Regions from separate parts of the Micromonospora sp. genome, predicted to be linked through region 2. Evidence: riboswitches for the same ligand, from Rfam matches in the RefSeq annotation. Region 2 holds a riboswitch; each other region holds the start of a gene.
The links. A riboswitch is a leader RNA that binds a small molecule or an ion and turns the genes downstream of it on or off. The one in region 2 is predicted to bind cobalamin.
Positions count from the first base shown of each region.

Region 1: it holds a riboswitch for cobalamin, as region 2 does, so the genes downstream of both, ACOJTC_RS15320 (ribonucleoside-diphosphate reductase subunit alpha) here and bluB (5,6-dimethylbenzimidazole synthase) in region 2, are expected to answer to the same signal.
Region 3: it holds a riboswitch for cobalamin, as region 2 does, so the genes downstream of both, cobN (cobaltochelatase subunit CobN) here and bluB (5,6-dimethylbenzimidazole synthase) in region 2, are expected to answer to the same signal.

Region 1 is NZ_JBMDWU010000281.1:33,839-37,107, forward strand. It holds gene ACOJTC_RS15310 (oxidoreductase) at 1-626, opposite strand, end outside; gene ACOJTC_RS15315 (helix-turn-helix transcriptional regulator) at 754-1,641, shown strand; cobalamin riboswitch at 1,670-1,883, shown strand; gene ACOJTC_RS15320 (ribonucleoside-diphosphate reductase subunit alpha) at 2,004-3,269, shown strand, end outside.
Region 2 is NZ_JBMDWU010000626.1:1,267-4,535, reverse strand. It holds gene ACOJTC_RS32755 (GNAT family N-acetyltransferase) at 1-297, shown strand, start outside; gene ACOJTC_RS32750 (hypothetical protein) at 284-766, opposite strand; gene bluB (5,6-dimethylbenzimidazole synthase) at 840-1,484, opposite strand; cobalamin riboswitch at 1,521-1,720, opposite strand; gene ACOJTC_RS32740 (phosphotransferase) at 1,820-2,761, shown strand; gene ACOJTC_RS32735 (hypothetical protein) at 2,838-3,269, opposite strand, start outside.
Region 3 is NZ_JBMDWU010000452.1:3,339-6,607, forward strand. It holds gene cobN (cobaltochelatase subunit CobN) at 1-2,146, opposite strand, end outside; cobalamin riboswitch at 2,456-2,585, opposite strand; gene ACOJTC_RS24740 (hypothetical protein) at 3,166-3,269, opposite strand, start outside.

The sequences.
Region 1 (3,269 bases), on a different contig from region 2:
AGGTTGGTGCGGGTGACACCGGGATGGGCCAGCACGCTGAGCACCGGCGATCCGGTGGCACGCAGCCGGCGGTCCAGTTCGATGCCGAAGACGGTGGTGGCGAGCTTGGACCTGCCGTACGCGGTGGAGCCCCGGTAGACGCGCTCGCCCATCAGGTCGGCGAAGTCCAGGTGTGCGTTGCGGTGGGTGATCGAGCTGAGGCTGACCACCCGGGCCGCCCGCGCCGCGGCCAGGTTGCCCAGCAGCAGACCGGTCAGCGCGAAATGGCCCAGCAGGTTGGTGGCGAGGTGCAGCTCGTGGCCGTCCACGCTGGTGCGGCGCGGGCCGAGCAGCACCGCGCCGGCGTTGTTGACCAGCAGGTCGAGCACCGGAGGGTGGGCGGCCTGGGCCGCCGCGAACTCCCGTACCGAGGCCAGGGAGGCGAGGTCCAGCTCGCGTACCTCGACGTCGCCGCCCATGCTGTGGGCGGCCCGCCGGCCGGCGGCGGTGTCGCGCACGGCGAGCACGACCCGGGCGCCCCGCCGGGCCAGGGCGGTGGCGGTGACCAGGCCGAGGCCGGAGTTCGCGCCGGTCACGACGGCGGTGCGGCCGTGCTGGTCGGGGATGTGGTCGGCGGTCCAGGTCATCTGCTGCTCCCTGACGGTCGGATCGGACCACCGACGCTAGGGCCCGACCGGGCGGGGCCGGTCGCACCCGGTTGCCTAGGTCCCGCAGACCTACCCACGCCGGTCCGGGCCGCGCCACACTGGCGACATGACCCGTCCGTACGCCCGTGAACTCGGTGACTTCCTGCGTGCCCGGCGCGCCCGGTTGCACCCCCGTGACGTCGGCCTGGAGCCGGGCGGGCGACGCCGGGTCACCGGGCTGCGCCGCGAGGAGCGGGCGCTGCTGGCCGGGTTGAGCACCGACTACTACCAGCGGATGGAGCAGGGCCGGGAGGTGCGCCCGTCCGACGACGTGCTGGACGGGCTCGCCGCCGCGCTCGGCCTCGACGACGCGGAACGCCGGCACCTGTTCACCCTGGCCCGCGCCGCCCGCCGGCCGACGCCCGCCCGGGTCGACCACGGTCCGGAGCGGGTGCCGGAGAGCACCAGGCGGCTGCTGCGGGTGCTGGACACCCCGGCGGTGGTGCTCGGCCGGCACCTGGACCTGCTCGCCTGGAACGCGTGGGCGGTGGCGCTGCTCGGCGATCCGGCGGACCACCCGCCGGACCGGCTCAACATGCTGCTGCTGATGTTCGACGAGGCGGCGACCCCGGTGCGGCGCTGCGCGTCCTGGGAGCAGCAGGCCATGGACTACATCGGCATGATGCGCGCCGCCGTGGCCACGGACCCCACCCACCCCCGGGCCACCGCCGTCGTCGGTGAGCTGAGCATCCGCAGCGCCGAGTTCCGGCGGCTGTGGGCCCGGCACGACGTACGCGGGTCGGTCAGCGGCACCAAGACCTTCCAGGTCCCCGAGGTCGGTGACATCGTCCTGGACTGGGACACCTACCCGCTGCCCGGAAACCCCGGCCCGGTCATGCTGGTCTTCACCGCCGAGCCCGGCAGCGCCGACGCCGACGCGCTGCGGCTGCTGGCGTCACTGCGGGCCACCGGGCGGTCGGATGAGAGTTATCCGACACGCCGACGCGACATCTAGTGTTGCCTCTCCCCCATCTACGCCATATATGGTGTGCCACGCAGCTGGTTCGGCCGGGCCCGGTGGTCCGGTCGAGGCAACAGGGAACCCGGTGGAAATCCGGGACTGCCCCGCAGCGGTAAGTGGGAACGACCGCCGTCATCGAGCACTGGACCGCGAGGTCCGGGAAGCGACGGCCAGTAGGCGACCGACCCCGGTCACGCCCACGAGTCCGAAGACCTGCCAGTGCGCCGTGCGCTGCTGCGCGCGGCGGTCGGAGGTCGCGCGGGACGACCGACGCCAGCACCCGGGCCGGCCGCCGTGCCGCGCCCGTCGGCGTCCTCCCGCGTCCCGATGGCCATCGGTGACAGCGAGGAGAGGTCATGACGAGCACAGCGCAGAGCCCACCGTCCGACGTCGACGGCGCGGAGCCACGCCGGCCCGCGATGCGGGTCCGCAAGCGCGACGGCGACACCGAGCCGGTGGACGTCAACCGGATCGTCACGGCCGTCGCCCGGTGGACCACCGACCTGGACGAGGTCGACCCGCTGCGGGTGGCCACCAGGACGATCAGCGGCCTCTACGACGGGGCGACCACGGCCGAGCTGGACAAGCTGTCGATCCAGACGGCGGCGGAGCTGATCGGCACGGAACCGCAGTACTCCCGCCTGGCGTCCCGGCTGCTGGCCGCCTACGTGGACGAGGAGGTCCGTGGGCAGGCGGTGACCTCGTTCAGCGAGTCCATCCGGAACGCCCACGGCCTCGGCCTGATCGCCGACGACACCGCCGCGTTCGTGGCCCGGCACGCACGCCAACTCGACGACGCCGTCGACCCGGCCGGTGACCTGCGGTTCGAGTACTTCGGGCTGCGTACGGTGGCCGACCGCTACCTGCTGCGGCACCCGCAGTCGCGGCTGGTGGTGGAGACCCCGCAGTACTGGCTGCTGCGGGTGGCCTGCGGGCTGTCCACCACGCCCGACGAGGCGGTCGGGTTCTACCGGCTGATGTCGTCGCTGGCCTATCTGCCGAGTTCCCCGACGTTGTTCAACTCGGGCACCCGGCACACCCAGATGTCGTCGTGTTTCCTGGTCGACTCGCCGCGCGACGAACTGGACTCCATCTACGAGCGCTACCACCAGGTGGCGAAGCTGTCGAAGTTCTCCGGCGGCATCGGCATCTCCTGGTCTCGGGTGCGCGGCCGGGGGGCGCTGATCCGGGGCACCAACGGCCGGTCGAACGGGATCGTGCCGTTCCTGAAGACCCTCGACGCCGGGGTGGCGGCGGTCAACCAGGGCGGCCGGCGCAAGGGGGCGGCCTGCGTCTACCTGGAACCCTGGCACCCGGACGTCGAGGAGTTCCTGGAGCTGCGGGACAACACCGGTGAGGAGGCCCGGCGCACCCACAACCTCAACCTGGCCAACTGGATCCCCGACGAGTTCATGCGCCGGGTCGAGGCCGACGGCGACTGGTCGCTGATCGACCCGTCGGACGCCCCGGAGCTGCCCGACCTGTACGGCGAGGAGTTCGACGCCGCGTACCGGGTCGCCGAGAAGAAGGCGGTCCGCACGGTGAAGGCCCGGGACCTGTACGGGCGGATGATGCGCACCCTGGCGCAGACCGGCAACGGGTGGATGACGTTCAAGGACCCG
Region 2 (3,269 bases):
GCGGCCGTGGTGAGCATCGACTCGTTGACTGGACGTGACCGCGAAGAGTGGGAGGGTTTGACCCGGCGTTTCCCCGCGCACTGGGCGGGCCGGCCGGATCGACCCGCGACCGAGGTCGACGACGAGGGCTACGAACGCACGTGGCAGCGCCTGGTGGACGGCGAACAGATCCGGGGCATCTGCGCACGGCGCGACGGTGAGATGGTGGGCATCGCGCATTACCTGTTCCACGCCGCCGTCTACCGGGGATACATCCTGTACAGCTACTCACGAGCTGCGGCCATCACCACGACGTGACCGGCGTCCGGTCGTCGGTGCCGGTGGTCCCGGAAAGTCCGGCGTCGACGCCCGGGTGGTGGTCACACCAGAGCCCGTCCGGCGGACGCGCGTCACCCGCGCGGACGCCGGTCGCGGGACGGCCCGACTGCCAGGAGCCGCTGCGGCAGATGAACTGGGTGGTGCCGCTGTACTGGGTGGTGCCGCCGTCGACGTAGCTGTAGCTGGCCCGCACGGGGTGGCCGAGGTTGCTGGCCGGGCAGGTGGCGAAGAGAGTCGGCCCGGCGGTCGTGAAGGTGCCGACACTGCCGGAGTACCAGGTGATGCTCCAGGTCGTCGTGCCGGTGCTGCTGGCGTCGCAGTAGAACTGCGACGCGCCGGACTCGCAGAAGGGAGCCGGGGCGGCGGCGAGAGCCGGCGTGGCGCCGGCGGCGGCGAGGCTCAGGGCGGCGAGCGCGGACGCCGCCAACACCTTGACGGTGGTACGCATGAAACTCCTCCCAACGTAGCCGAGCGATGACTCAGTGCGACGCCAGCCTAGCTGTCGCATCGACGTACCCGAATTAGCTGTTCGGTTGGTCGGTCCCCCGCCGTAGCCACCGGTCGTGGTGGATCGCCTCGGTGAGGGGCCTGCGCCGCCGCCACCCGTGCCGCTCCAGATCGGGCACGGCCTCCAGGTGGGTGACCGGCCCGACGCAGAGCCAGGCCACCGGCCGGATTCCGGCCGGCACACCCAGCAGCTCGGCCAGGAACGGCTCCCGGTAGAAGGACACCCACCCGACGCCCAGCCCTTCGGCGGTGGCGGCGAGCCAGAGGTTCTGGATGGCCAGGCAGACCGAGTAGAGGCCCGCGTCGGCGATGGCGTGCCGCCCGAGCACCGCCGGGCCGCCGCGCTGCGGGTCGTAGGTGACGACCACCGACAGCGTCGACTCCAGCACCCCGTCGATCTTGATACGCGCGAACCGCTCGGCCGCCGCACCGTCCAGAGTGGCGGCGAACGTCGCCCGCTCGGCCTGCACGTGCCGATGGAACCGGCGACGGACGGCCGGGTCCCGGACCAGGACGAAATCCCACGGCTGCGAGTTGCCGACGCTGGGCGCGGCGTGCGCGGCGTCGAGAATCCGGTGCAGGGTGTCGGCCGGCACCGGCTCCCCGGTGAACTCGGCCCGGACGTCCCGGCGGCGGTGGATGGCGTCGTAGAGTTCCACAGGCAGGCTCCCGCTGCGCTCGGCCCACCCCCGACGGGTGGGCGCTCGACGCGAGGCCGGTCTTCGGACTCCCGGATCAACGCCTACCCGTCCGCCTTCCCAGCCCTTGGGCCAGTGGCTGCGCTCCTCGCGCCTGGACGGTCGCTCCCCGGTCACCGCGGCGGGCCCGTGCCGGAATCACACCGGCTTCCCGATTCTCCCCGCATGCGCGGGGCACCTCGCACGATCATGCCGTCGCCGATGCTAACCCGCACCACCGACGCCGGCCGGCCACGGCCCGACCCGACAGCACACGCAGCGGGTCCCCGTGTTCCGGCGTCCACGGGGACGCCGGGGTGTGCGACGTCCTCGCCGAGGTGGCCGGCTGCCAGGCCTACGACGAGGCGCGCTTCGGTCGCTGGACTCCCGTGCGGCGGGAGGAGCACGTCGGGGTCGAGGTGCCGGACCCGTTGCGCAGCGACACGGTGTTCGAGACCGTGGCTTCGGGACGTGATGTCGTGGTCCGCGACGGCGGCGCGGCGACCGTACGAGCCGGTGCCGGCGAGGTCCGTCCGGTCCGGGCGCGTCGAACGACGGAGAGGGAGAACGGCATGACCGAGACGGCCGGCGACGAGGAGCTGAGGCTGCCGCACGGATACACCAACGCGACCAGCCGGGTGGCCGGCACGGTGCGCAAGTCCTACCTGGGGCCCGATGCCGGACAGCGCTTCACGGTCGAGCGGGCCGCACTGTCCGGGCTGGCCGGCAGCTTTCCCGTCCCGGAGGTCCGGGCGGCCCCCGACGGCGAGCTTGCCGTCGCGGAGGTCGCCGGTTGGCATGCGCAGGACGCCCTGGACGGTGGTCACGCCGCTGCAGTCCTGCGGCTGTGCGGCCAGGCCCGGCGACGGCTGTCCGACGTCGACCCCGCGACGGTGCCGGGTCTTCCCGGCACCGGCGAGGTGATCGTGCACGGCGACTTCGGCCCGCAGAACATCCTGGTGAACGAGGCGGTCGACGAGGTGCTGGCGGTCATCGACTGGGAGCTGTGCCATCTCGGCCCGGCGGTCGAGGACCTCGCGTGGACCGAGTGGATCGTACGGATGCACCATCCCCTGGCGGTCGATCACCTCGATCACCTCTTCACCGGCTACGGCGAGCGTCCGGGCTGGGGCGAGCGGCAGGCGGCCATGGTCCGGATGTGCCTGCGGTGTCGTGACTTCTGCGTGCGCTGGGGCGATCCGGTGGCCGCCGCGATGTGGAACCGGCGGACCGCCGCGACCGAGGCGTTCCGCGAGTGAGCGCGGCGGCGATCCCGGCGGCGGTGAGCGGCTGACATCGGTCCGATCCCGACCGGCCTCCCCCGGCTCGGGTCGGTCACCGCTCGATGCTGGCGTACTCGCAGACCGCCGCCGGGAAGCCGCCCGCGCCGAAGCGCAGCTCGACGACGTGCCCATGGGCGGTCTCGGTGACCGCCGGTGTGATCGACTGACCGGCCTGCGCCGGTCGCAGGTACCAGCACCGGCTGGTGTCGGTGCGGCCGGCCGGCACCCCCGCGTCGGCCAGCGCGTTCTCGCCGCGCTCCAGGTAGCACGCGAAGAAGACGTGGTCGTTCAGATCCGTCTCCCGGTCGCTGAAGGTGAAAGCCGCCGTCTCGGTTCCGCCGCTGCGGGGTCGTCGCGGCAGCTCCGGCAGCAGCGGCGAGTCGCCGCCGAAGCCCGGGGGCGCCTCGGTGCGCGGTGTGGGTCGTGCCCCGGCGCCGGCGTCCAACCAGGTCCACCGGCTGGTCCACACCGCCACCACGGTGCC
Region 3 (3,269 bases), on a different contig from region 2:
AGCCGGCGGCGAGGGCCTGCCGCAGGCCGGGCAGCGCCCGGCTGCCGCCCCACACCTGCGGTGCGCGCAGCACGGCCAGGACGAGGTTGACCCGCGCCTCGCCGGTGGGCACCCCGGCCAGGATGTGCAGCCCGTCGCGGATCTGCACGTCCTTGACCTCGCACAGGTAGCCGTCGAGGTGCAGCACGAAGTCGTCGAAGTCGTCGGCGGCGGGCATCGCCTCGGTGTGCAGGTCGTGGTGGAGTTCGGCGGCGCGCACCAGCTCCCAGATCTGCCCCCGGACCACCGGCACCTTCGCCGGGTCGAGGGCCTGCACGGTGGCGTACTCGTCCAGCAGCTGTTCGAGTTTCGCCAGTTCGCCGTAGGTCTCGGCGCGGGCCATCGGGGGCACCAGGTGGTCGACCACGACGGCGTGCGCCCGCCGCTTGGCCTGGGTGCCCTCGCCGGGGTCGTTGACGATGAACGGGTAGACCAGCGGCAGGTCACCGAGGACGGCGTCGGGGGCGCAGTCGGCGGCCAGGCCGAGTCCCTTACCGGGCAGCCATTCCAGGGTGCCGTGTTTACCGAGGTGCACCACCGCGTCGGCGCCGAAGCCGCCGTCGGCGACCGGCGCGGCCAGCCACCGGTACGCGGCCAGGTAGTGGTGGCTGGGTGGCAGGTCGGGGTCGTGGTAGATGGCGATCGGGTTCTCGCCGAAGCCGCGCGGCGGCTGGATCAGCAGGGTGACGTTGCCGAACCGCAGCCCGGCCAGGACGATGTCCCCGTCGTCGGTGTAGAGCTGGCCGGGTGGCTCACCCCAGTGTTCCCGCATCCGGTCCCGCAGGTCGACCGGCACCTGGTCGAACCAGCGCCGGTAGGTGTCCCCCGGCACCCGGGCCTCGGCGGCGGCCAACTGTTCCGGGGTGAGCCACTCGACGTCGTGGCCCCCGGCGGCGATCAACGCGTGGATCAGCGCGTCCCCGTCGGTGGGGGGCGGCGCGTCGCCGAGGTGGTATCCGGCGTCGGCGAGGGCGGCGAGCAGCCGGACCGCCGAGGCGGGGGTGTCCAGGCCGACGGCGTTGCCGACCCGGGAGTGCTTCGTCGGGTAGGAGCTGAGCACGACCGCCACCCGCTTCGTGGCGTTGGGCAGGTGGCGCAGCCGGGCCTGCCGGACGGCGATCCCGGCGACCCGGGCGGCCCGCTCGGCGTCGGCGGCGTAGACCGACAGCCCGTCGGCGTCGATCCGCTTGAACGAGAACGGCACGGTGACGATCCGACCGTCGAACTCGGGGATGGCCACCTGCATGGCCGCGTCGAGCGGGGACAGTCCGGCGTCGCTGGCCGCCCACTGCTCCCGGGTGCTGGTCAGGCAGAGCGCCTGGATCACCGGCACATCGAGGGCGGCGAGCGCGCCGACGTCCCAGGCGTCCTCGTCGCCCCCGCCGGAGGCATCGGCGGCGACCGTCCCCCCGGCGGCGTGGACGGTGACGACGAGCGCGTCGCAGCGGGCGAAGAGGTCCAGCGGCCCGTCGCCGGGGGTGAGCCCGCGCAGCGATCCGCAGAAGATCGGCAGCGGTTCGCCGCCGGCCGCGTCGACCGCGTCGGCCAGGGTCTGCACGAAACCGGTGTTGCCGGCCAGCGCGTGCGCCCGGTAGAACACGATCCCCACCGTGGGCCGCCCGCCGCCGTCCTGCGGCCCGGCCACCGGGTCCGCCCCGTCGACCGGGGTGGACGGGCGGTGGTGGTCGAGGATGCCGTAGGGCGGGGTGGGGGTGGGCGGGTCGAAGCCCTCACCGGTGAGCAGGACGGTGTCGGAGAGGAACCGGGCGAGCTGGGCGAGGTTGTCCGCGCCCCCTTCGACCAGGTAGGACAGCGCTTCGGTGGCCACCCCGGAGGCCACCGTGGAGGCCGCCATCAGCTCCGCGTCGGGCACCGCCTCGCCGCCGAGCACGATCGTGGGGACGCCGGAGCCGAGCACCGCCGCGAGGCCGTCCGGCCACGCCTGCCGCCCGCCGAGCAGCCGTACGACGGCCAGGTCGACACCGTCGAGCAGGGCCGGCACGGCGGCCACGTCGACCCGGGTGGGGTTGGCGAGACGGTAGTCGGCGGCGCTGGCGCGGGCGGCGAGCAGATCGGTGTCGGCGGTGGACAGCAGCAGGATGCGCACGTTCGGCTCCGGAGAGTGACGTCCGGCTCGACCACGGGGCCGGGCCGAGCGGGGCGGGAGGGACGCCGGTCAGCGGCGGCGGAGGTCCGACGCACCCCGCCGGCGGCGGGGCACCCGGACCGGCCGTCAGCGGTACGTGGCAGGCCGACCGCCCCGGCGACGGCCGGCGACGGTGGGAGAGGTGGGAGCGCGCGGCGGCGCGGGCTCGACGGTGATGCGGAAATCACCGACCGTGATCGGGTCGGCAGTGACGCTGTGCGTCATCGGTTCCTCCTCGGGTGTCCACGCCCTGGGGTTCTCCGACGGCCGAAGTATCCTGGCTCCCGGATCGACGCTCACCCCCGGCCTTCCAACCGTGCACGCACGGTCGTGACCCACGAGGGGGGATCGCTCCCCGGTGACAGTGGCGGGACCGCGTCGGAATCGCACCGACTTCCTTCACTGCCGTCAGGCCGCGAATGCTGCCACACTCCTCACCCCGAGGTCAACGGCGGCCACCGGCCCCGCGACGGCGCGGAACTGGGCGGCACGGAGCTGATCCGGGCGGCACGGCCCTGGTCGGTCGGGACACCTCTCTCGCACGCTGTCGAGCTGATGATGTCAACGACTCGGGACCGGCACGGCCGACCTGACCGGACGGTTGTCGCGCCGGGTAGGGCCCCCCGACACCCCGGGGCCGGGGCAGCCTGAGGGCGGCGGCCCCGGCCCGGTGCCACGGGGCCGCCCCCTCCGGTGCCGCAGGCCCTCCGGTCACAGGCCCATCCGGTGCCGCGCCACCCCGGCCACCCCCGACCTGGCGGTACGGGTCGTCCCACCCCGCGGGGCCGATCCGTCACCGTCATCAGCTCGAAAGGGCCCGCGACGACATACCCCCACACCCCTGCCCCGCAGTGGCAGGCGACCGGGGCGGCCGGCGGTCGCACCCGCCGCCGTGGCCGCACCCCCACGGACCCACATCCCACGGGCCGACATCCCACGGGGGCCACCACCCCGGCCACGCTGCACGCGCGGCTGCGGGGTCAGCGGAGGCGACGCTCGGGGTGGGCCCGGTTCCAGGCCCGCATCCGCTCCGGGTATCCGGTCTTCGCCGCCTCGTAGAGTGGCACCGCGTGCCGGTGGGCCA